3 regions of the Janthinobacterium sp. EB271-G4-7A genome follow, and region 3 is predicted to be linked to each of the others. Evidence: predicted binding sites of a transcription regulator. Region 3 holds the regulator's gene; each other region holds the start of a gene.
The links. Region 3 encodes sigma-54, which starts transcription at its own class of promoters, with help from an activator protein. Its sites were predicted from a motif close to TGGCANGNAANCTGCTTT; they were not measured.
Positions count from the first base shown of each region.

Region 1 (7,694 bases), on a different contig from region 3:
ATTTCCACGGGCATGATACTGGGCGGCGCCAACCATGACATCCGTACGGACTGGCCCCTGTGGAGCCTGTCCATCGTGGCTGGCCTCATCATCTGGCGCACGAAGATCCATTTATTGTGGCTGCTGGCGGCAGGCGCCGTGCTGGGCTGGTTCCAGCTCGTCTGACCTTACACGGCCAGGTGCCGCTTCACGTCCTCGCCATCCATCTGTTCCGCCTTGCCGCTGGCGACGACACTGCCGCGCGACAGGACGATGAATTCATCGGCCAGTTCGCGGGCAAAATCAAAATACTGTTCGCACAGCACGATGGCCATGTCGCCCCGCTGTTTCAACAGGCTGATCACGCGGCCGATATCCTTGATGACGGAGGGCTGGATGCCTTCCGTCGGCTCGTCGAAGATGATCAGCTGCGGCTCGGCCAGCAGGGCGCGGGCGATGGCCAGTTGCTGCTGTTGCCCGCCCGATAAATCTCCGCCGCGCCGCTGCAGCATCTCCTTGAGCACCGGAAACAGTTCATACACGTGGGGATCGATGCGCGCAGCTTGCCGGCCGCCCTTGCTCGCCATCCCCATCAGCAAGTTTTCCTCGACCGTCAGGCGCGCAAAGATGTCGCGGCCCTGCGGCACGTAAGCGATGCCCAGCTTTGCCCGCGCATGGGGCGCCAGCCTGGTGATGTCGCGTCCATGGAACACCACCTTGCCCTGCGCCACGGGCAGCACGCCCATCAGGCATTTCAGCAAGGTCGTCTTGCCCACGCCATTCCTGCCCAGCAAGGCCAGGCATTCGCCCTTGCGCGCCGACAGATTGATGCCGCGCAAGGTGTGCGAGGAGCCATAGTATTGATTCAATTGTTCGACTTCCAGCATGCTTACCTTCCCAGATAGACTTCGATCACGCGCTCGTCGGCTTGCACCTCGTCCATGCGCCCCTGCGCCAGCACGGCACCTTCATGCAGCACGGTGACGATGCCTTGCCGGGCGATTTCCGTCACAAAACCCATGTCGTGTTCGACCACCATGATCGAATGCTTGCCGCGCAATTCATTGAGCAACTCGGCCGTGCGCGCCGTTTCCGCATCCGACATGCCGGCCACGGGTTCGTCCAGCAAAATCAGCTGCGGCTCCTGCATCAGCAGCATGCCGATTTCCAGCCACTGCTTTTGCCCGTGCGACAGCAAACCCGCCGGCCGCGCCTCCTGGCCATTGAGGCGGATCAGGCGCAATATCGCTTCGATCCTGCCTTCCTGCTCGGACGTGAGGCGCGCAAACAGGGTGGGCGCCACGCGCTTGTCCATCTTCATCGCCAGTTCCAGGTTGTCGAACACCGTGTGCTGCTCGAACACGGTGGGGCGCTGAAACTTGCGGCCTATACCCGCGTGGGCGATCTGCGCTTCCGTCATGGTGGCCAGGTTCATGGTCTGGCCAAACCAGGCCGTGCCGGACGTGGGCCGCGTCTTGCCCGTGATCACATCCATCATCGTCGTCTTGCCCGCCCCGTTCGGGCCGATGATGCAGCGCAATTCGCCCACGGAAATATCGAGGCTGAGCTTGTTGATGGCCTTGAAACCGTCGAAGGACACGCTGATGTCTTCCAGGTACAAAATGGCGCCATGCGTCGTATCGACGCCCTCGCCTTTCACGCGCGAGTACGTCGGCCCCGCTTCCGCGCTGGCCATGCCGGGCAACATGCGGATACTCATGCGGCCTCCTCTGCCATGGCGGCGGGTTTTTTACGTTTGAGCTTGTTCAGCACGCCCAGCATGCCCTGCTGCATGAACAGCGTGACGACGATGAACAGCAAGCCCAGCGCGAACAGCCACAGTTCCGGCAAGGCAGCCGTGAACCAGCTTTTCAAGCCGTTGACGGTGAAGGCGCCCAGGATGGGACCGATCAGGGTGCCACGTCCGCCCACGGCCACCCACACGACCATCTCGATGGAGTTCGCCGGCGACATTTCGGACGGGTTGATGATGCCCACCTGCGGCACGTACAGGGCGCCGGCGATGCCGCACAGCACGGCCGACAAGGTCCAGACAAACAGCTTGAACCACAGCGGGTTGTAGCCGAGGAACATCAAGCGCGCCTCGCTGTCGCGCACGCCCTGCAGCACCCGGCCAAGTTTCGAGCGGACGATGGCGCGCGCGCCGATCAAGGCCGCCAGCAGGAAGGCCAGGGTCAGCAGGAACAGCACGGCCCGCGTGGCGGGCGCCGTGATGCTATGGCCGAGAATAGTCTTGAAATCCGTGAAACCGTTGTTGCCGCCAAAGCCAGTGTCATTGCGGAAGAACAGCAGCATGAAGGCATATGTCATCGCCTGGGTGATGATAGAAAAATACACGCCCTTGATGCGCGAGCGAAAGGCAAAGTAGCCAAACACAAAGGCGAGCACGCCCGGCACCAGCACGACGAGCGCCATGCAGTACCAGAAATGTTCCGTAAACGCCCAGTACCAGGGGTAGGTTTTCCAGTCGAGAAAGACCATGAAGTCGGGCAGGCTGCTGTGGTACTGGCCCTGGTCGCCGATGGCGCGCATCAGATACATGCCGTGCGCATACGCGCCCAGGGTAAAGAACACGCCGTGGCCCAGGGACAATATGCCCGTGTAGCCCCAGACGAGGTCCAGCGCCAGCGCGGCCAGCGCATAGCACATGAACTTGCCCACCAGCGCCACCGTGTAGGCGGACACGTGCAACGCATGCCCTTCGGCAAACGCCAGGTTAAAAACCGGCAACAACGCCGCCAGCACCGTGCATGCGGCAATCGCCAGCCAGACGGGCCGCGTGAACAGGCCAGGCTTGGATTGATAGGAGGTAGTCATTCGACGCTGCGTCCCTTCATGGCAAACAGGCCCTGCGGCCGGCGCTGGATGAAAATGATGATGAACACCAGAATGGCGATCTTCGCCAGCACGGCGCCCGCCACCGGTTCGAGGAATTTGTTGACTTCACCCAGCCCCAGCGCGGCAATCACGGTGCCGGCCAGCTGGCCCACGCCGCCAAGCACCACCACCATGAAGGAATCGACGATGTAGCTTTGGCCCAGGTCCGGCCCCACATTGCCCAGCTGCGACAAGGCCACGCCACCGAGCCCCGCGATGCCGGAACCGAGGCCGAAGGTCAGCATGTCGACCTTGCCCGTGGCCACGCCCACGCAATCGGCCATGCGGCGGTTTTGCGTGACGGCCCGCACGAACAGGCCCAGGCGCGTCTTGTTCAGGATCAGCCACACGGCCACGACGACGACGATGGCAAAGCCGATGATGGCCAGGCGGTTGTACGGCAGCACGAGGCCGCCCAGCACGGTGACGCCGCCCGACATCCAGGCGGGATTGGCCACTTCCACGTTTTGCGCGCCGAAGACCGTGCGCACGGCCTGCATGAGGATCAGGCTGATGCCCCAGGTGGCCAGCAGGGTTTCCAGCGGCCGGCCATACAGCCAGCGGATCACCGTGCGCTCCAGCATCACGCCCACCAGTCCCGCGACAAAAAAGGCGGCCGGCAAGGCGGCCAGCAGATACGCATCCTGCAAGCCAGGCAGGTAGCTGCGGAAGAACAGCTGGCACAGGTAGGTCGTGTAAGCGCCTATCATCAGCAATTCGCCATGCGCCATGTTGATGATGCCCATCAAGCCAAACGTGATGGCCAGCCCCAGCGCGGCCAGCAGCAGCACGCTGCCCAGCGAAATGCCGTAGAACACATTGCCGGCGAACTCCATGCGCGCCACCCGTCCCTTGATCTGGCGCATGGTCTCGATGGCGGCCAGCTGCACGGCCTCGTCCGGCTCGCCGGCTTTGCCATCTGGTCCTTTCTCCAGCATGGCTTGCAGCACGGGCAGCAATCGGGCATCGCTGCTGCCCGCCAGCGCCTGCACGGCGGCCTTGCGCATGGCGGCGTCGGGCGCATGCAGGTTGGCGCTGGCGATCAGCACCTGCAATATCTGTTTGATGTCAGCATCGTTTTCCTGCGCCAGCGCCTTGCGTATCAGGGGAACCTGCGCGGGATCGACGGATTGCTGCAGCGCCTGCGCGGCGGCCAGCCGGGTGCTGCGCTCCGGCGCCAGCAGTTGCAGGCCCGACAAGGCGCCCGCCACGGCCGCGCGCAAGCGGTTGTTGACCATCACGCCGTCGATGCCATCGGGCAGCGGCACATTCTTGCCGAGCGCAGGGTCAAGCGCCTGCTCGCCGTCGACGATATACACCTTGCCGTCGGGGGCCGCATATAACTGATCGTCCTGCAAGGCTTGCAGCACCCGGGCGGCCTCGGGCGTAGCCAGGGCGGCGATCTGGGCGACGGCCGCGATCCTGGTGTCGGGATCGTCGCCGGACAGCGCTTTTAGCAGATCGGGGGGGATTGCTGCCTGCGCCAGCGAGGATAGCAACAGGCAGGCGAGGACCAGCAGTTTGGGGATGAACCTCATTGTAAGTTCCATGGAAAAACTGCACGGGGCGAGCACTTACCCCAAAGGCGAGGACTGGGGTCGGACCCTCAGGGTCCGACCCCGGCATTTGCTGGTGGGTGATAGCGCCTACAACTTCTGCTTGCCCTCATTACCCTTGATAAACGGGCTCCACGGCTGGGCGCGTATCGGTTCCTTGGTTTTCCACACGACATTGAATTGCCCGTCGGCCTTGATCTCGCCGATCATCACGGGCTTGTGCAGGTGGTGGTTGGTCGGGTCCATGGTCAGGGTAAAACCGGACGGCGACTTGACGCTCTGGCCCGCCATGGCGGCGATCACCTTGTCCGTGTCCGTCGATTTCGCTTTTTCCACGGCTTGCGCCCACATGTGGATGCCCACATAGGTCGCTTCCATCGGGTCGTTCGTCACCACCGAACCCGCGTTCGGCAGCTTTTGCGCCACGGCATACGCTTTCCACTGCTTGATGAAGGCCGTATTGACGGGGTTCTTGACGGATTCAAAGTAATTCCACGCCGCCAAGTGCCCCAGCAGGGGCTTGGTATCGATGCCGCGCAATTCTTCCTCGCCCACGGAAAACGCGACGACGGGCACGTCCGTGGCTTTCAAGCCCGCATTGCCCAGTTCCTTGTAGAACGGCACGTTGGAATCGCCATTGATGGTGGAAATGACGGCCGTCTTGCCGCCCGTGGAAAATTTCTTGATGTTGGCGACGATGGTTTGATAGTCGGCATGGCCGAACGGCGTGTAAACCTCGCTGATATCGCTATCCTTGACGCCTTTGCTTTTCAGGAAGGCGCGCAGGATCTTGTTGGTGGTGCGCGGATACACATAATCCGTGCCCAGCAGCACGAAGCGTTTGGCGCCGCCACCATCCTTGCTCATCAGGTATTCCACGGCAGGAATCGCTTGCTGGTTCGGCGCGGCGCCCGTATAAAACACATTCTTTTCCAGCTCCTCGCCCTCGTACTGGACCGGGTAAAACAGCAGGCTGTTGAGTTCCTTGAACACCGGCAAGACGGATTTGCGGGACACGGATGTCCAGCAGCCAAACACGACAGCCACTTTATCCTGCGCCACCAGCTGGCGCGCTTTTTCCGCGAACAAGGGCCAGTTCGACGCGGGATCGACGACGACGGCTTCCAGCTTCTTGCCCAGCACGCCGCCCTTGGCATTGATCTCGGCGATCGTCATCAGCGCCACATCCTTGAGCGACGTTTCGGAAATGGCCATGGTGCCCGACAGGGAGTGCAAGATGCCCACCTTGATCGTGTCGGCGGCCAAGGCTGCCTGCATGGTGGTGGACATGGCCAGGGCCAGTGCGCCGGCGGCGGCCGCTTTCAGGATGATGCGTCGTGTCATGGGGACTCCTGTGATGGGTTCGTGGGGGTCGAGCTGGGTCTGCCATGTTGTTAAAGCAGAATGCATGCCAGCACCGGCAGGCGTCCGCCATGGTGCAAGCGGCGCTCGCCGCACGAAAAAAAACCTGGCTGCACAAGGACTGTGCAGCCAGGTTTCAAATTGCCGTAAAACGGTGCGCAGGACGCAGCAATCCCGGCATCAATCCTTGCGCGGAGCTCCACGCAGGCGGCGCCAGCCCTTGCGGCCCAGCGGGAACAGCAGCACGAAAGCGATCAGCCACGGCAGGATGTAGGCCATGGCAGTGATGGCGTTGGCCACGCCTTCCGACAGGTTTTCCGTGAAATTGCCCAGCGCGCGCTTGACGGGCCGCCAGAACGATTGCCTGCCTTCGGCGCTGATGGCCACGTTCAACAAGTCCGTATCGATGCGCTGCATCAACAGCGCATTGGCGGCCGTCGCCTGCTCCAGTTCCACTTGCACGGTGGCCAGTTCCTTGGTCACCTTGATGAGGGCATCGACGTTAGTGCCCGAACGTTTTTCCAGGTCTTGCAATTGCGCCTGGTATTGCTTGAGCATTTCCAGGCGTTTCTTGCTGTCGAGCACAGGACGGCCCAGGTCTTCCACCTTGGTGCCCTGGCTGGTGACGTCGCCTTCGGCCGCGACCAGCGCGACGAGCTTCTTGATGCCGGCCGGCTTGGCGCGCATGCTGATGCGCGCATGCACGTAGCGGCCGCTGTCGACGCTGGAATCGAGCAGCAGGCAGCCGTTTTCCGTATCGGCCTTGCAGGCGGCGACCACTTTTTCATACAGGGGCCGCACTTGCGCCTCGCGCGTATCGACGCTGACATTATGTTCATAGGCAAGGAACTCGCTGCCCTTTTCCTTGCCTTCGAGACGCGCGGCGCTCGACTGCCCGCCGCTCTCGCCCTTGCTGCCGCAGCCGGCCAGCAGCAACAGTCCAAACAGGCATATGGATATTTTTTTCATGGTTTCTTTCTTTGGATTATTTTTGCAGCGGCAACAATTCGATATCGGGCAAGTGCGCCGCCACGTCCTGCACGGTCGCATGGCCCGTCAGGGACGCCACCACCTGCGGCAACGGTTCCGGCCAGATTTCCGGCAAGTCGCGCTCCTCGGGCGCCAGCACGGGAAAGGCCAGCTGTTCCCGTGGCGGCGTGAAGGCGGCAGCGACGCCGGGCTTGTTGCCGCGCGCATCGATGCGGTACCAGCCAAACTCCTGCAGATGCACGGCGTTCAAGCCATGCAGGCAGAACGGCGGCCCCGCTTCGCCCACGGCCAGGCGTTGATAGCACAGGCCGGCAGGAATGCCGTTGGCGCGCAGCAGCGCGGCCAGCAGATGGCTCTTCGCATAGCAATAGCCAGTGCCGTGCTGCAAAACGTCGGAAGCGCGGCAGGTGACGGGATTGCGCTGGTAGTCCCAGCTGTGCGCGATCTCGTCGCGCACGAAGGCAAAGCAGCGGGCCGCGATGGCGGCGTCGCCCACCGCGCCTGCCGCCAGTGCAGCCGCCTTGGCGCGCACGGCAGGATGATCGCTGTCGATGTAAGTGCTGCTGGCTAGATACGGGGAAAAGTCGGTAGACATGGCGTCAAGGTCATGCAAAAAGATAATGCGCGATTCTAGTCGAAACGGCACGAAATCGAGCGTTTCCTTGCGCAGGAACAAAGAAAAACCACGCCTCAGGCTTACTGCGCGGGGGGTAGCGACTTTGGCGGCGGCCCGGTAGCTGGTATCATGCGGGCAAACGCAGCCGGCCATATTGGCGCGGCACATGCACTACCCTGCGAAGCGGACCTGCCCTCCGGCGCGCCGCCGACGCCTCCCTACAGATCAGAGAAACGAGTTCCCTATGAGCACATCATCGTCGCACCCATCGTTCTGGCGCCGTGTCCCGCTGG
Region 1 covers NZ_JACYMI010000001.1:1,803,205-1,810,898, reverse strand. Annotated here, with positions in the region: gene IGS58_RS08280 (chromate transporter) at 1-165, shown strand, start outside; gene urtE (urea ABC transporter ATP-binding subunit UrtE) at 168-866, opposite strand; gene urtD (urea ABC transporter ATP-binding protein UrtD) at 869-1,699, opposite strand; gene urtC (urea ABC transporter permease subunit UrtC) at 1,696-2,817, opposite strand; gene urtB (urea ABC transporter permease subunit UrtB) at 2,814-4,415, opposite strand; gene urtA (urea ABC transporter substrate-binding protein) at 4,524-5,777, opposite strand; gene IGS58_RS08250 (DUF4349 domain-containing protein) at 5,976-6,764, opposite strand; gene IGS58_RS08245 (transglutaminase-like domain-containing protein) at 6,781-7,380, opposite strand; gene IGS58_RS08240 (DUF2760 domain-containing protein) at 7,646-7,694, shown strand, end outside.
Region 1: the regulator sigma-54 is predicted to act here: its motif matches at 5,830-5,847, upstream of urtA (urea ABC transporter substrate-binding protein).

Region 2 (7,694 bases), on a different contig from region 3:
CGATGAAGGCGCCCAGTTCCGTGGGCGCATCCTTGGGCAGCTCGTTCCACAGGGTTTGCAGTTCCTTGTGGACGGTGGCGATGGCGCTTTGCAGGCGCTGGACTTCGGCTTCGATCTGTTCCTGGGCGACCAGGTAATGTTTGACGTCAAGGGCGGCCGGCGCCAGCAGATGCGCGCGGCCAATGGCGATGCCGCGGGAGACCGGGATGCCGTGGAGCGTGAAAGATGCCATGGGGTGACCTGTCGGAATGCGGCTGCGGCTGCGTTCGGCGGGCATTACTCGCCTTCGCCAAACCTGTCATTAATCAGGGCGGTGAGCGCATCGACACATGCCAGCTCATCATCGCCCTCGGCTTCCAGGGTCACTTTCGCGCCCTTGCCGGCGGCCAGCATCATCACGCCCATGATGGACTTGGCGTTGATGCGGCGCGCGTTGCGGGTCAGCCAGACGTCGCTCTTGAACTTGGCGGCGAGCTGGGTAAATTTGGCGGAAGCGCGTGCGTGCAATCCCAGCTTGTTGATGATTTCGAGTTCTTTTTGAATCATTTTTGTATGGTCTCTATCCCTGAATGCACTACGCTGATGACAATCTTGGCCTATAAAACCCGCCGCCTTCAGGGCGGCGGCCATGTACTTCCTTATTCGCCCACGCGGATGCGGTTATCGACGCGCACGGCGCCGCTTTGCGCACCGGCCAGCGCCATCTCCACCACCACGTCGAGCGTGTCGCGGCGATACGTGATGGCGCGCAGCAGCATCGGCAGGCTGATGCCGGCGATGACTTCCACCCGACCCGCATCGGCCAGCTTGTTGCAGCAGTTCGACGGCGTGCCGCCCTTCACGTCGGTAATCACCAGCACGCCGGAGCCGTCATCGAGGCGGCAGATGGCGTCCGACGCCAGCTTCTGCACTTCCGCCAGGTCCTGGTCGGCGACGACGTCGATGGCTTCAAAACGTTCCGTTGGCCCGCGAAACACATGCGCGCAAGCGGCGATGAATGCCTGTCCCAGCGGTGCATGTGTCATGAGCAAAATCCCTACCATAGCCATTCCACTTTCTAGCGCTGCTGCGTTTGCGCAACGCCATGCTCGACGGCGTCGACAAACATGGCAGCCACGTCAAAACCCGTCTGCTGCATGATTTCCTGGAAGCAGGTCGGGCTGGTGACATTGACTTCCGTCAGATAGTCGCCGATCACGTCCAATCCTACCAGCATCAGGCCGCGCGCGGCCAGGATCGGACCCAGCTTTTCAGCGATTTCCAGGTCGCGCGCCGTCAATGGCTGCGCTACGCCCGTGCCGCCGGCGGCCAGGTTGCCCCGCACTTCGCCCGCCTGCGGGATGCGCGCCAGCGAAAATGGCACCGGCTTGCCCCCGATGACGAGGATACGCTTGTCGCCCTTGTCGATGTCGGGGATAAACCGCTGCGCCATGATGGTTTGCGCGCCGTTCTCGCTCAGGGTCTCGATGATGGCGCCCAGGTTCAGGCCATCGGCCTTGACGCGGAAGATGCCCGTGCCGCCCATGCCGTCGAGCGGCTTGAAGATGACGTCCTGGTGCTTGGCGTGGAAGGCGCGCAGGCGCGCTTCGTTCGACGTCACCAGGGTCGGCGAGGTGAATTCGGAAAACTGGGCGATGGCCAGTTTTTCATTGTTGTCGCGGATGGCGGACGGCTTGTTGAAGACGCAGGCGCCCTGCTTTTCCGCCAGCTCCAGCAGATACGTGCCGTACACGTATTCCATGTCGAAGGGCGGATCCTTGCGCTCGATGATGGCGTCCAGGGCCGACAGGCGTACTTCCTCGGTGGAGACCACCTTGTACCAGTCGTGTTCGTCGCCCGTCAGCTCGATGTGCTGTACCCGTGCCGTGACGATGCCCTCTTCCAGCGCCATGTCCTTCTGTTCGAAGGCGTACACGGCATGGCCGCGTTTGGCGGCCTCGCGCATCATGGCGAAGGTGGAATCTTTGTAAGTCTTGAAGCCTGCCAGCGGGTCGGCAAGGAATGCAATTTTCATGGTGCGTCCAATCGGGGAGCCTGGATAAGGAATGCTTGATTCTAGCCGAGATCGCCAGGCGCGGTAGTCGGCGCGCCCGGCAAGCCTCATTGGTGGATCAATACACCTCGGGATTCGGGTCCGTGCGCTCCATTTCCAGCGACGCGGCCAGCAAGGCCAGGCGCGCCACCACGCCATACACATAGAAGCGGTTCGGCGCGGCCGTGCCCGGCTTGGCCTTCAAGTCCGGCACGGCATGCTGCTGGGCAAATGCCAGCGGCACGTACTGCGAACCGGGCGCGTTCAGGTTCTGGTCCACGCCACGCTCAGCATGTACGCGGTAGAAACCGCCCACCACGTAGCGGTCGATCATGTAGACGACCGGTTCGGCCACGGCATCCTTGATGCTTTCAAAGGTCGGCACGCCTTCCTGGATGATCACGTCGGTGACGACTTTGCCATCCTTGACGATGGACATCTTGTCACGCTGCTTGCGCGACAGGTCGCGCACTTCGCTGGCGTCGCGCACCGTCATGATGCCCGTGCCATACGTGCCCGCATCGGGCTTGACGATGACGAAAGGCTTTTCCTTGATGCCGTATTCCTTGTATTTCTTGCGGATCTTGGCCAGCAGCACGTCGACGCTGGCGGCCAGCGCATCTTCGCCCTCGCCTTCCTGGAAGTTGACGTCGCTGCACTTGGCGTGGAAGGGATTGAGCATCCACGGATCGACATCGATCATCTTGCCGAATTTTTTCACCACTTCATCGTAAGCCGTGTAGTGGTTGCTCTTGCGGCGCAAGGCCCAGCCCGCGTGCAAGGGCGGCAGCAGGCTTTGCTCATGAATATTTTGCAAGATATCGGGGATGCCGTCTGACAAGTCGTTATTCAGCAGAATCGTGCACGGATCGAAATCCTTCAAGCCCAGGCGGCGGCCATTGTTCAGACGCACGAGCGGCTCGATGACGAGCATGTTGCCATCTGGCAACGCCAAGGGTGTCGGCTGGGTGATGTCGGGCGACCAGGAGCCGAAACGCACGTGCAGCCCCGTCTGGCGGAAGATTTGCATCAGGCGCGCCACGTTCTGCAGATACTGCGGCGTAGTGTTGTGCAATTCCGGCACGATCAGCAGGTTGCGGGCGTCCGGGCAATACTTGTCGATGGCGGCCATGGCCGCCTGCACGGACAAGGGCAGCATTTCCGTGGCCAGGTTATGGAAACCGCCTGGGAACAGATTGGTATCGACGGGCGCCAGCTTGTAGCCGGCGTTACGCAAGTCTACCGAGCAATAGAAGGGCGGCGTGTGTTCTTGCCACTCCATGCGAAACCAGCGCTCAATGGCCGGCGTCGCGGCCAGAATCTTTTTTTCGAGGTCGAGCAGCGGTCCGGTCAGGGCCGTGACGAGATGGGGAACCATAGTTACATCCTTAAATTATGTGCAGTATTCAAAAAAGCACACAGAACTGCCGACTATATTACCGTGTAAGTACCCCAAATCGGGGCAAAAGCCTTGTTTTAAAGACCTTTTACATTCCCACAACGAAAAAAAGGCACCTCAATGAGGTGCCTTTTCCAGCTGAACATGCCGCGCCGGGGCGCTGGCATGCCAGATAATTGCTATTTAGCCATGATACGCTTGCTCGCCGTGGCTGGTGATATCGAGGCCTTCGCGCTCTTCTTCTTCCGGTACGCGCAGGCCGATGACGATGTCGACCAGTTTATAGGCGATGACGGAGACGATGGCCGACCAGAGGATGGTGGTGCCGACCGCTTGCGCCTGCACCCACACCTGGTGGCCGATCGAGTACGGATCCGCCGACATCTTGTTGGTGACATAGTCGAATACGCCCTGGCCGCCCAGTTGTGGCGCAGCAAACACACCCGTCAGCAAGGCACCGAGGATACCGCCCACGCCATGCACGCCGAACACGTCGAGCGAATCGTCGGCGCCGATCAGGCGTTTCAGGCCATTCACGCCCCACAGGCAGACGACACCGGCCAGCAAGCCGATGACCAGGCCGCCCATCGGGCCGACAAAGCCGGCCGCCGGGGTGATCGCCACCAGGCCGGCCACGGCGCCGGACGCGCCACCGAGCATGGAAGGTTTGCCTTTGCTGATCCACTCGCCAAACACCCACGACAGGGTGGCGGCGGCCGTTGCCAGCAAGGTGTTGACGAAGGCCAGGGCAGCCACGTCGCCCGCTTCCATCGAGGAACCGGCATTGAAACCGAACCAGCCCACCCACAGCAGCGACGCGCCGATCATGGTCATCGTCAGCGAGTGCGGTGCCATCGATTCGCGGCCGTAGCCGACGCGTTTGCCGATCATGATGGCGCCCACCAGGCCGGCGACAGCGGCATTGATGTGCACCACGGTGCCGCCGGCGAAGTCCAGCGCGCCTTTTTGCCAGATCCAGCCCGCTTTCAGGGCTTCGCTGGCCGAGGTGGCGGCGCTGGTGATCAGGTCAGGCCCGGTCCAGAACCACACCATGTGAGCCGCTGGCAGGTAGGCGAACGTGAACCACAGCACGACGAAGGCCAGCACGGCGGAAAACTTGGCGCGCTCGGCAAAGGCGCCGACGATCAGTGCGCAAGTGATGGCGGCAAACGTGCCCTGGAAAGCAACGAAGACGAACTCGGGAATGACGACGCCCTTGCTGAAGGTGGCGGCGGCGGCAAACGTACCCTTGGCCGGATCCCAGATACCATTCAGGAACAGGCGGTCGAAGCCACCGAAGAAGGCGGTTTTTTCCGTGAAGGCGATCGAGTAGCCGTAGATACACCACAGCACGATGACCAGCGCGAACACCATGAACACTTGCATCAGCACCGACAGCATGTTTTTCGAGCGCACCAGTCCGCCGTAGAACAGGGCCAGGCCGGGGATCGTCATCAAGATCACCAGCAAGGTGCTGATCATCATGAAACTGGTATCGCCCTTGTTGGCGACAGGCGCGGCGGCTGGCGCGGCAGCAGCGGGGGCCGGAGCGGCGGCGGCAGGCGCTGCGTCAGGAACCGGCGTGACGGCGGGAGCGGCGACGGCCGTGGTTGTGGCCGCCTCCGTCTTGGCGGGCGCATCGGCAAAGCTTGGCGTGGCAATGCCAAACGCACACAGGCAGGCTATCCCAGCTAGCAATTTTGTTATATTTTTATGCATCAATATTCCCCTTAGAGCGCTTCGTTGCCGGTTTCACCGGTACGGATGCGGATAACCTGTTCCAGGTTGTAGACGAAAATCTTGCCATCACCGATTTTACCGGTACGCGCGGCACCTTCGATCGCTTCGATGGCCTGGTCGACAATGGCGTCATCGACGGCCGCTTCGATCTTGGTCTTTGGCAAGAAATCAACGACATACTCGGCGCCACGGTAGAGTTCCGTGTGGCCTTTCTGGCGGCCGAAGCCCTTGACTTCCGTGACGGTAATGCCTTGCACATTGATAGCCGACAAAGCTTCGCGTACTTCGTCCAGTTTGAACGGTTTAATGATTGCAGTAATCATTTTCATGGCAGTCTCGCTTAAAAGGTTTTGGACACGGTCAGCACGAGACCGGATTTCGCCAGATTCTTGCCGTTCGGAGCCAGCGATACGTTATTGGCCTTGACGGCCGCCAGGGAAACGGTCGCCACGCCGAAGTCCTTGGTCACGCCAATCTTGTAATCGCTGTAGCTGAGGGAATCGTTGTGCTCGACCTTCTGACGTCCGACATGCAGGTTCAGCATGTAGCCATCATGCACCTCGACGTTGGCACCCACGTCGAGGTAGCCGCTGTTCTTGCTGTCGGCGACACCGAACAGATTCGTCGTCGAATGCGAGTATTTGACATATATCGGGCCATAGCCGAGTTGGCCGTACAGCTCGAAGGTGTTGGCATTGGTGCTCAGTCCATTCGAGGGATAGAAATAGTACAGGCCGCCCACGTCATAGGTAAAATCCTTGCTGATCTCGCCCCGCTTGCCGCCGTAGATATCCCATTCCAGATTGGTGTCGCCGCCGCCATCCTTGATCCATTTGATACTCGACAACCAGGTGCCCACATACAGGCCCGTCGGGTTATGGGTATAGTCGGCGCCGCCGCTGATGGCCGGTTTCAAGCGGCTTTGCGACAGGCCGCGGTAACGGTAGTCGCTGGTCAGCGCCACGTTATAGCTCACCACGTTATCAGGCACGGCTTCGGCCGCAGCAGGCGCCGCCACTGCATCCTGGGCCATGGCGCTACCGCATATGGCGGTCATGGCCAGCGTCAACGCTGCAGCTAAAGTCATGTTCTTGGACAGATTCTTCATGGCGATTCCCTTTTATTGAACTTTTAAAGCGGTTGAGGTTTAAAATCTTGGCTGGAGATCACAAAGCGTTCATACCTTCTTTAGCAGAATACGTGCCAGCTCCATTGCCACCTTGACAGGTGCGTTTCCGGCCACACATACCCTACAAGCCTCTGGGCATGCGGGTACGGGCTGCTAAAGCATTGTGAATTTGCCCAGATTCGCACCAGATTAACGCCGCTGTGCACCGCAATGGTGCGATGCACAGGCCGCACCATAAAAGGACTGACCATGGACATGAATACCTTCTTTAACGATTTGCAAGGCAAGATCCATCAAGCCATCGAAAACTCGCCGGCCAAGGATATCGAGAAAAACGTGAAGTCGATGATGACCCAGGGCTTCGCCCGCCTCGATCTCGTCACGCGCGAGGAATTCGATATCCAGGCGCAAGTACTGGCCAAGACCCGCGCCAAACTGGACGCACTGGAATTGCGCCTGATCGAACTGGAAACGCGCCTGAACGACACCAAGGCGTAAACTGCGGCCGGCAGGGCCCGTTATTGACGGCCTTGCTGGCATACCTCAAGCCTGGCGGCGTTTCTAGCGCTAGACTGATCCTGCCCGCGCCCGCGCTACAGGGGAGTCTGATGAGCCTGGCCGTCCTGAAAAGCCGCGCCCTGGCCGGCATGGAGGCGCCCGAGGTAAGTGTCGAAGTCCACCTTGCCAACGGCTTGCCTTCGTTTACGATTGTCGGCTTGCCGGATACGGAAGTGAAGGAATCGCGCGACCGTGTTCGTGCCGCGTTGCAAAACTGCGGCTTTGAAATGCCGGCGCGGCGCATCACGGCCAATCTGGCACCAGCGGACTTGCCCAAGGAATCGGGCCGCTTCGACTTGCCCATTGCACTGGGCATCCTGGCCGCCTCCGGCCAGTTGCCGGGCGATCAATTACATCACTATGAATTCGCGGGCGAACTGTCGCTCTCAGGCCAGTTGCGCCCCATCCGCGGCGCCCTGGCCATGACCTTTGCCATGCAGCGCAACCAGTCGGGCGCGCCACGCGCCTTCATCCTGCCGCAGGCAAACGCGGACGAGGCCGCTCTCGTCGGCGATGCCTGCATCTATCCCGCCCACAGCCTGCTCGAGGTCTGCGCGCATTTTGCCGCGCACGCCAGCCAGAACGCCCTGCAACGCCACCAGCCCGTGCTGGTAGCGCACGCTTTTCCGTATCCCGACTTTGCCGACGTGCAGGGGCAGCAGCAGGCGCGGCGGGCACTGGAAGTGGCGGCAGCGGGCGGTCACAACGTCTTGATGGTGGGGCCGCCAGGCGCAGGCAAGACCATGCTGGCCAGCCGCTTTCCCGGCGTGCTGCCGCCCATGAGCGATGAAGAAGCGCTGGAATCGGCTGCCGTGCATTCGCTGGGCGGCCACTTC
Region 2 covers NZ_JACYMI010000006.1:2,000-9,693, reverse strand. Annotated here, with positions in the region: gene ptsP (phosphoenolpyruvate--protein phosphotransferase) at 1-232, opposite strand, end outside; gene IGS58_RS26320 (HPr family phosphocarrier protein) at 277-546, opposite strand; gene IGS58_RS26315 (PTS sugar transporter subunit IIA) at 639-1,043, opposite strand; gene gshB (glutathione synthase) at 1,058-2,014, opposite strand; gene gshA (glutamate--cysteine ligase) at 2,112-3,410, opposite strand; gene IGS58_RS26300 (ammonium transporter) at 3,615-5,150, opposite strand; gene IGS58_RS26295 (P-II family nitrogen regulator) at 5,162-5,500, opposite strand; gene IGS58_RS26290 (TorF family putative porin) at 5,512-6,279, opposite strand; gene IGS58_RS26285 (accessory factor UbiK family protein) at 6,550-6,798, shown strand; gene IGS58_RS26280 (YifB family Mg chelatase-like AAA ATPase) at 6,909-7,694, shown strand, end outside.
Region 2: the regulator sigma-54 is predicted to act here: its motif matches at 6,360-6,377, upstream of IGS58_RS26290 (TorF family putative porin).

Region 3 (7,694 bases):
GACGCCGTTTCGCGAACTGCTGGCGCTGACGGGCTTGACGGAAGAGCAATGCGGCTATATCGGCGACGACGTCATCGATGCGCCCATCCTGAAACGCGTCGGCTTTGCCGTCAGCGTGCCGGGCGGACGCCCGGAAGTGCAGGGCCTGGCCCACCATGTGACGCAGGCCGGCGGCGGCCGCGGCGCGGTGCGCGAGATCTGCGAATTCCTGCTGCGTGCCCAGGACAATTATGCGCGCGTCATGGCGCCGTTCCTGGAGTGAGGCGCGCCGCCTCGCCAGTGACATTTGAAAGAGTGAAGCCCTATGCGTAAGCCAGGAGGCGCCCATCGCTGGCGCATGATCTTTACCGTGCTGGGCGCGGTTGTTGTCGCGCTGGGCAGCTTTTGGCTGCTCGAGGTGATGAACAAGAATAGCCAGGACATCACGGCCAGCAAGCATCTGGATGAGCCCGACTATTTCATTACCAATTTCAGCCTGGTGCGCATGGACTTGACGGGAAAACCCAGCTATATCGTGTCGGGCACCAAGCTCACGCATTATCCGCTGGACGATTCGTCCGATATCGACCGGCCCTTCGTGCGCAAGCTCACGCCAGGCATGCCACCGATGAACATGAATGCGGAACTGGCGCATATCGATCAGGACAATACCCGGCTGCAACTGCACCGCAATGTCGTGATCGACCGCGTGGCCAGTCCGAAGGCGCAGAACCTGACAGTCAAGACGGAAGCGCTGACGGTGTTCCCGGATGAGGAAAGAATGGAAACGGACGTGCCTGTCGATATCCTGACGGGCACCTCGCGCCTCAATGGCATCGGCATGAAAGCCAATAACGCCACCGGCGTGGTGGAAGTGCAGAATGCGCTGCGCATGGTCCTCCCGCCGAAACCGCGCCCGGCCGCGGCGGCAAAATGACAGAATGAAACAAGGAAACCATACTATGAAGAACATCTTGCTGTTGACCGTATTTTCCCTGGCCATCATGGGCGTGGCGCATGCCGAGAAGGCCGATTCCGAGAAGGAAGCCGTCATCACGGCACGCAGTGGCCACGTCGATGACATCAAGCAGGTGCGCACCCTGACGGGCGACGTCGTGCTGGTCAAGGGGACCCTGACCATGAAGGCGGGTCGCGCCGTGATCACGGAAGATCCGCAAGGCTACCAGTTTATTACCTTCTGGGCCGATCCCGGCAAGCTTGCCACCTTCCGCCAGAAGCGCGATGGCGCGGGCGACCTGTGGGTGGAAGGCGAAGCGGAGCGCGTGGAATACGATAACAAGACGGAAGTGGTGAAACTGTTTTCCAGGGCCAAGCTGACGCGCCTGGAAGGCACGAAAGTGACCGACGTGGCCAATGGCGCCTTCATCTCGTATGACAGCCGCAAGGAAGTGTTTGCGATGGAAAATTCCAACAGCGGCACCAGCACCCCGGATGGCGGCAGCGTGCGCATGGTGATCCAGCCGAAAACCAAGGCACCGGCGGCGGAGAAAGCGCCGGCCACGCCCGCGCCAGGAAAGAAATAATGGACAATACTCGTTGCGGCAGCACCCTGATCGTTCGCGGGCTGCAAAAAACCTATGGCAAGCGGCAAGTCGTGCATGATGTCTCGCTGCAAGTCGAATGCGGCGAAGTGGTGGGTTTGCTGGGCCCGAACGGCGCCGGCAAGACCACCTCGTTCTACATGATCGTCGGCCTGGTGCCGTCCGATGGCGGCAGCATCGATATCAGCGGCGTGGACATCTCCAGCCTGCCGATCCACCGCCGCGCGCAGATGGGCCTGTCCTACCTGCCGCAGGAAGCGTCCGTCTTCCGCAAGCTGACGGTGGAAGACAATATCCGCGCCGTGCTGGAAATTCAGACCGTCGAAGGCCGTCCGCTGACGAAGGCCGAGATCGAGGTGCGCCTGGATAAATTGCTGGCTGACTTGCAGATTGAAAAGCTGCGCGAGAATCAGGCCCTGTCCCTGTCCGGTGGCGAGCGCCGCCGCGTGGAAATCGCCCGCGCGCTGGCCACCGATCCCCGTTTCGTGCTGCTCGACGAACCGTTCGCCGGCGTCGATCCGATCGCCGTGATCGAGATCCAGCGCATCGTGCGTTTCTTGAAGGAGCGCAATATCGGCGTGCTGATCACCGATCATAATGTGCGCGAGACGCTGGGTATCTGCGATCGTGCCTACATCATCAACCAGGGCTCGGTACTGGCGTCGGGACGCCCCGACGACATCATCGCGAACGAGTCGGTACGCCGGGTCTATCTGGGCGAACACTTCCGCATGTAAGCCAATGAAACAATCATTGCAGCTGCGCACTTCGCAGCACCTGGCACTGACGCCGCAGTTGCAGCAATCGATACGCCTGTTGCAATTGTCTACCCTGGAATTGCATCAGGAACTAGAGCAATTGCTGACGGACAATCCCTTGCTCGAGCGCCTCGATGATCCGCTCGACCGCTCGCTGCGCCTGCTGTCCGATGGCGCCTTGAGTTCCACGGCAGCGCCGGCCGAAGCGCCGCCCCAGCCGCCAGGCCAGGAAGCGCCCACAGCGCCGGCCGAAGCGGAAACCTTTGACGGCGATGCCGGCGAGGGTCCTGCCGCCGCGGATGGCGGCGACAGCGACTGGAGCGAGGCGAGCCGCGGCAAGGCGCCCGACGACGAAGATTCGCGCCCGCAACTCGAAGCCCATCACTGCACCCTGCGCGAACACCTGATGGAGCAGATGCGCGTGACGGTACTTGAATTGCGCGACCGCGCGCTGGTCGAGCTGATCATCGACGCGCTCGACGACAATGGCTACCTGGAAGAGTCGCTCGAGGACATCCTGGCGCGCCTGCCGGAAGAGCTGGAAATCGACGCCGACGAGATGCGCACGGCCTTGTCTCTCTTGCAAAGTTTCGATCCGCCCGGCGTGGGCGCGCGCAATGCCTCCGAATGCCTGGCGCTGCAAATCAAGCGTTTGCCGCACATCGCCATGGTGACGCGCCGCATGGCCCTCGTCATCGTGGAAAAGCACCTGGCCTGGTTTGCCCAGCGCGATTTCAACAAGCTGAAAAAAGCCCTCGATTGCGACGATGAAGACTTGCGCGAAGCGCAGACGGTGATTCGCCAGTGCAATCCGCATCCGGGCGCCGTGTTCGCCTCGGACGTGTCCGATTACGTGGTGCCCGACGTCGTCGTCAAGCGCGCGCGCAATGGCTGGCAAGTCACGCTGAACAACGATGTCATGCCGCGCCTGCGCGTCAATGCCATGTACGCCAACTTGCTCAAGCAGGGCAAGGGCGAGGGCGCCATGGGCGCACAGTTGCAGGAAGCCAAGTGGCTGATCAAGAATATGCGCCAGCGCTTCGACACGATCCTGCGCGTGGCGCAGGCGATAGTAGAAAGACAAAAGAACTTTTTCTCGCATGGGGCCGTTGCCATGCGTCCCCTTGTGCTCCGTGAAATAGCTGATACACTGGGTTTACACGAGAGTACTATCTCGCGGGTAACAACTCAAAAGTACATGCTGACCCCGCACGGCATGTTCGAGTTGAAATATTTCTTTGGTAGCCACGTCGCCACCGAAGCGGGGGGCGAAGCGTCATCGACGGCGATACGGGCATTGATCGTGCAACTGACAGGAGCAGAAGACCCTAAAAATCCTTTATCCGACAGTAAGATTGCGGACATGCTGGGGGAACAAGGCATGGTGATTGCGCGACGTACTGTTGCCAAATACCGGGAAGCGTTGAAAATTCCGCCAGTGAGCCTGCGTAAGTGTTTGTAAGTTTTTTTCGGTTCCTCTGCGGGCCGGATAGGATGGACCGCACGAACCCGATCATCTTTAGGAGTGTGTATGAATCTCACCATCAGCGGACATCATCTCGAAGTGACACCAGCCATCCGTGAATACGTACAAACGAAGCTGGAGCGCGTGAAACGTCATTTCGATCAAGTCATCGATATCGCCGTGATTCTGACCGTGGATAACCTCAAAGAGAAAGAAAAACGTCAAAAGGCTGAAGTCAACCTGCGTTTGAGCGGCAAGACTGTCTATGTGGAAAGCTTGGCGCACGACCTGTACGCCGCGATCGATACCCTGATCGACAAGCTCGATAGGCAAGTGATGAAATACAAAACCAAAGTGCAAGGGCACGGTAAAGAGGCGATCAAGCATCTGCCAGACAACTCCGAGGAAGAAGCCGTCGTCGCCGTCTAAGGCCACCCGCTTCCAGCAGTTGTGATCAACTAAGGGCGCACATCTTGCGCCCTTTTTTGCGCCTGGACCTTTTGAGCGCAATGTTCGCCGCGCAGGGGCTAAAATGTTTGCACTTTCACTTCTTTCCTGCCTGCCATGAGCGACTTCGTCCAGACTTCCATCCGCAACCGCACGGGCCATATCGTGCTCGACCGTCCGAAAGCCTTGAATTCCCTGTCGCTGGAGATGGTGCGCGCCCTGAGCGCGGCCTTGCTGGCCTGGCGCGACGATCCGCAGGTGGATGCCGTGGTGATCCGCTCCAGCAGTGAAAAAGCCCTGTGCGCCGGCGGCGACATCCGTTTCTTTTACGATGCCGGCCTGGCCACGCCGCAAGGCGGCAGCGCCATGCTGGAAGATTTCTTTACGGAAGAATATGCTTTAAATCATTTAATTCATTTCTACCCGAAACCGTATATCGCCGTGATGGATGGCGTGGTGATGGGCGGCGGCATGGGCGTGGCGCAAGCCGGGCCGGGCAACCGCCTGCGCATCGTGACGGGCCGCACGCGCATGGCCATGCCGGAAGTCAATATCGGCTTGTTTCCCGACGTGGGCGGCAGTTATTTTCTATCCCGCCTGGCCGGCCAGCTGGGCCTGTACCTGGGCTTGACGGGCTTGACGATCAACGCGGCCGATGCCCTGTACACGGGGCTGGCCGATGTCTACGTGCCTGAGGCGCAGATGGGGGCGCTGCTGGACCTGTTCGAATCGACGCGGGGCGAGGCCTTGCCTGTGGCCATCAAGGCGCTGGCGGCGCCTTTCCAGGCCGAGGCGGGGGTATCTCCCCTGGCCACGGCGCGCGCGGCGCTGGACCGCCATTTCGGCGCCCCTTCCGTGGCCGCCATCATGGCCTCGCTGGCGCAGGATGACAGCGCGTTCGCGGCCAAGGCGCTGGCAGCGATGCGCCTGCGTTCGCCCTTGATGATGTCGGTGACCCTGGAATTGCTGCAGCGGGGCGCCCACCTGGGCGTGGCCGATTGCCTGCGCATGGAGCGCACGGTGGTGCGCCACAATTTTGAACATGGCGAAGTGCTCGAGGGCGTGCGCGCGCTGGTGGTCGACAAGGACAATGCACCGCGCTGGAACCCTGCCAGCCTGGACGACGTCGATGCGGCCATGGTGGCGCGCTTCTTTGCCCCCGTCTGGCCAGCCGCGGCGCATCCGCTGCGCCACCTCGACTAATTAGCTGCGTTCGCGGTGGCGCAGGACGACGCGTTCATTCGGGCCGAAATACTGCGCCAGCCGCTCCGCCATGTACACGGAGCGGTGCTGGCCGCCCGTGCAGCCCAGGGCCACCGTCAGGTAGCTGCGGTTGTCGGACTTGAATGACGGCAACCATTTCTCGATGAAGGCGCGGATGTCGGCCAGCAGTTCCAGCGCGCTCGGCTGCGCGTCGAGGAAGGCGATCACGGGCGCATCGCGGCCGTCGAGCGGGCGCAGCGCCAGGTCGTAATAGGGATTAGGCAAGGCCCGCACGTCGAAGACGAAATCGGCGTCCAGCGGCACGCCCAGCTTGAAGGCGAACGATTCGAAGAACAGGGTCAGCGGTGCGCGTTCGGAGGCGACGATATCCTTGATCCAGGCGCGCAGCTTGTTGGCGCTCAGTTCCGACGTGTCGATCACATGGCCCAGCTGTTCGATGGCTGACAGGCGTTCGCGTTCTTCCGAGATGCACTCGATCAGCGTGCGGCGGCTGGCCGGATTCTGGTTCGGACGCAATTCGTGCGACAGCGGATGGCTGCGCCGCGTTTCCGAGAAGCGCGCCACCAGCGAATGCGTGGTGGCTGTCAGGAACATGACCTTGACGTCGTGCCCCTGGTCGCGCAGCAGGGCCACATTGTGCGGCAGGCTGGTCAGCGACTCGGCGCTGCGCGCATCGACGGCGACGGCCAGTTGCGGTGTACCTTCGTCGAGCAGGGTCTGCACCAGGCTGGGCAGCAAGGCCGGCGGCAGGTTGTCGACACAATAGTAGCCGGTATCTTCCAGCACATTGAGCGCGACGGATTTACCGGAGCCGGATATTCCGGTGATAAGGACGATATGCATACGCCGATCATACAATAAAGATCGGCGCTCTGCTTCCAAGGCAATTATCTTTACAAATTATTGCAATTTGGAATGTGATATTGCCGGGATTGGCAGGGCGCTCTCGTCACGACCGTAGGTCGGCTTAGCGCGTCGCGCGTAAGCCGACACCGCGGCATGGGCCAACAATGTCGTCGGATTACGCACGGCGTTGCCGCGCTAATCCGACCTACTTGCTAATCGCCACTCATGGCGAGTCGTTGGTGCAGCAGGGAATTCACGCAGCACAGCTGCGTGCCTGCGTAACGGTTCGCCCTTGCAAGGGCGAACTCCTTGGCAATATTAATCGCCACTCATGGCGAGTCGTTGCCGCTCCATGAACTCTTGCAAGGTATCGATGCCGCGCAATTGCAAAATCGTGTTGCGCACGGCCGCTTCCAGCAGTACGGCGATGTTGCGGCCGGCGGCGACGGGGATGACGACCTTGCGCACGGGCAAACCCAGCACGTCTTCCGTGGGGAACAGGAAAGGCAGGCGCTCGACTTCCTCTTCCAGCGCGTTGCGGCGCACCAGATGCACGATCAGTTTCAGGCGCATCTTGCGGCGCACGGCCGTTTCGCCAAAGATGGCCTTGATATCGAGCAAGCCCAGGCCCCGCACTTCCAGCAGGTTTTGCAGCAAAGGCGGGCAGCGGCCTTCGATCATGTTGGGCGCGATGCGCGAGAATTCGACGGCGTCGTCGGCCACCAGGCCGTGGCTGCGCGAAATCAGTTCCAGCCCCAGCTCGCTCTTGCCCAGGCCCGAATCGCCCGTGATCAGCACGCCCACGCCCAGCACGTCCATGAACACGCCATGCATGATGATGCGTTGCGCCAGCTTTTTAGACAGATAGACGCGCAGGAAGTCGATCACTTGCGCGGCCGGCAGCGGGGTGGAGAACAGGGGGATGTTTTGCTCGTCGCAGATAGCGAGGATGTCGGGCGGCGTTTCCAGTCCTTGCGCGATGATCAGCGCGGGCGGACCGCCGGCGATCAGCTCGCCGATCACGTGGGTGCGCGTGTTGACCTTCAGGCGCTGGTAGTAATTGATTTCCTGGTGGCCGAAGACCTGGATGCGGCCCGGATGGATCAGGTTCAAGTGGCCCACCTGGTCGGCGGCCGACGAGACATCGCCCGAGATCAGGCGCTCGCCGCCGGGGAAGCCGGCGAACCAGCCCAGTTGCAGACTTTCACGATTGTCGTCGTACAGGCGTTGTATCGTCAGTGGCGTTTGCAACATGGCAGTCTTCTTCTTCAGGAGTGGAGGAATACCTGAAGTTTAACCCGCCGCTTGCAGACTAGGTTGCCAATTGACGATGCGCGAATGTACGGATTTCGGTTCCGGATCCGTGGCCAGTGCCGTGCGGAAGGCGTCATCGGAAAACATTTCAGCGATTTC
Region 3 covers NZ_JACYMI010000005.1:192,226-199,919, reverse strand. Annotated here, with positions in the region: gene IGS58_RS25780 (KdsC family phosphatase) at 1-262, shown strand, start outside; gene lptC (LPS export ABC transporter periplasmic protein LptC) at 305-916, shown strand; gene lptA (lipopolysaccharide transport periplasmic protein LptA) at 942-1,523, shown strand; gene lptB (LPS export ABC transporter ATP-binding protein) at 1,523-2,278, shown strand; gene IGS58_RS25760 (RNA polymerase factor sigma-54) at 2,283-3,761, shown strand; gene hpf (ribosome hibernation-promoting factor, HPF/YfiA family) at 3,831-4,193, shown strand; gene IGS58_RS25750 (enoyl-CoA hydratase/isomerase family protein) at 4,329-5,414, shown strand; gene rapZ (RNase adapter RapZ) at 5,415-6,278, opposite strand; gene hprK (HPr(Ser) kinase/phosphatase) at 6,600-7,535, opposite strand; gene IGS58_RS25735 (PTS sugar transporter subunit IIA) at 7,575-7,694, opposite strand, start outside.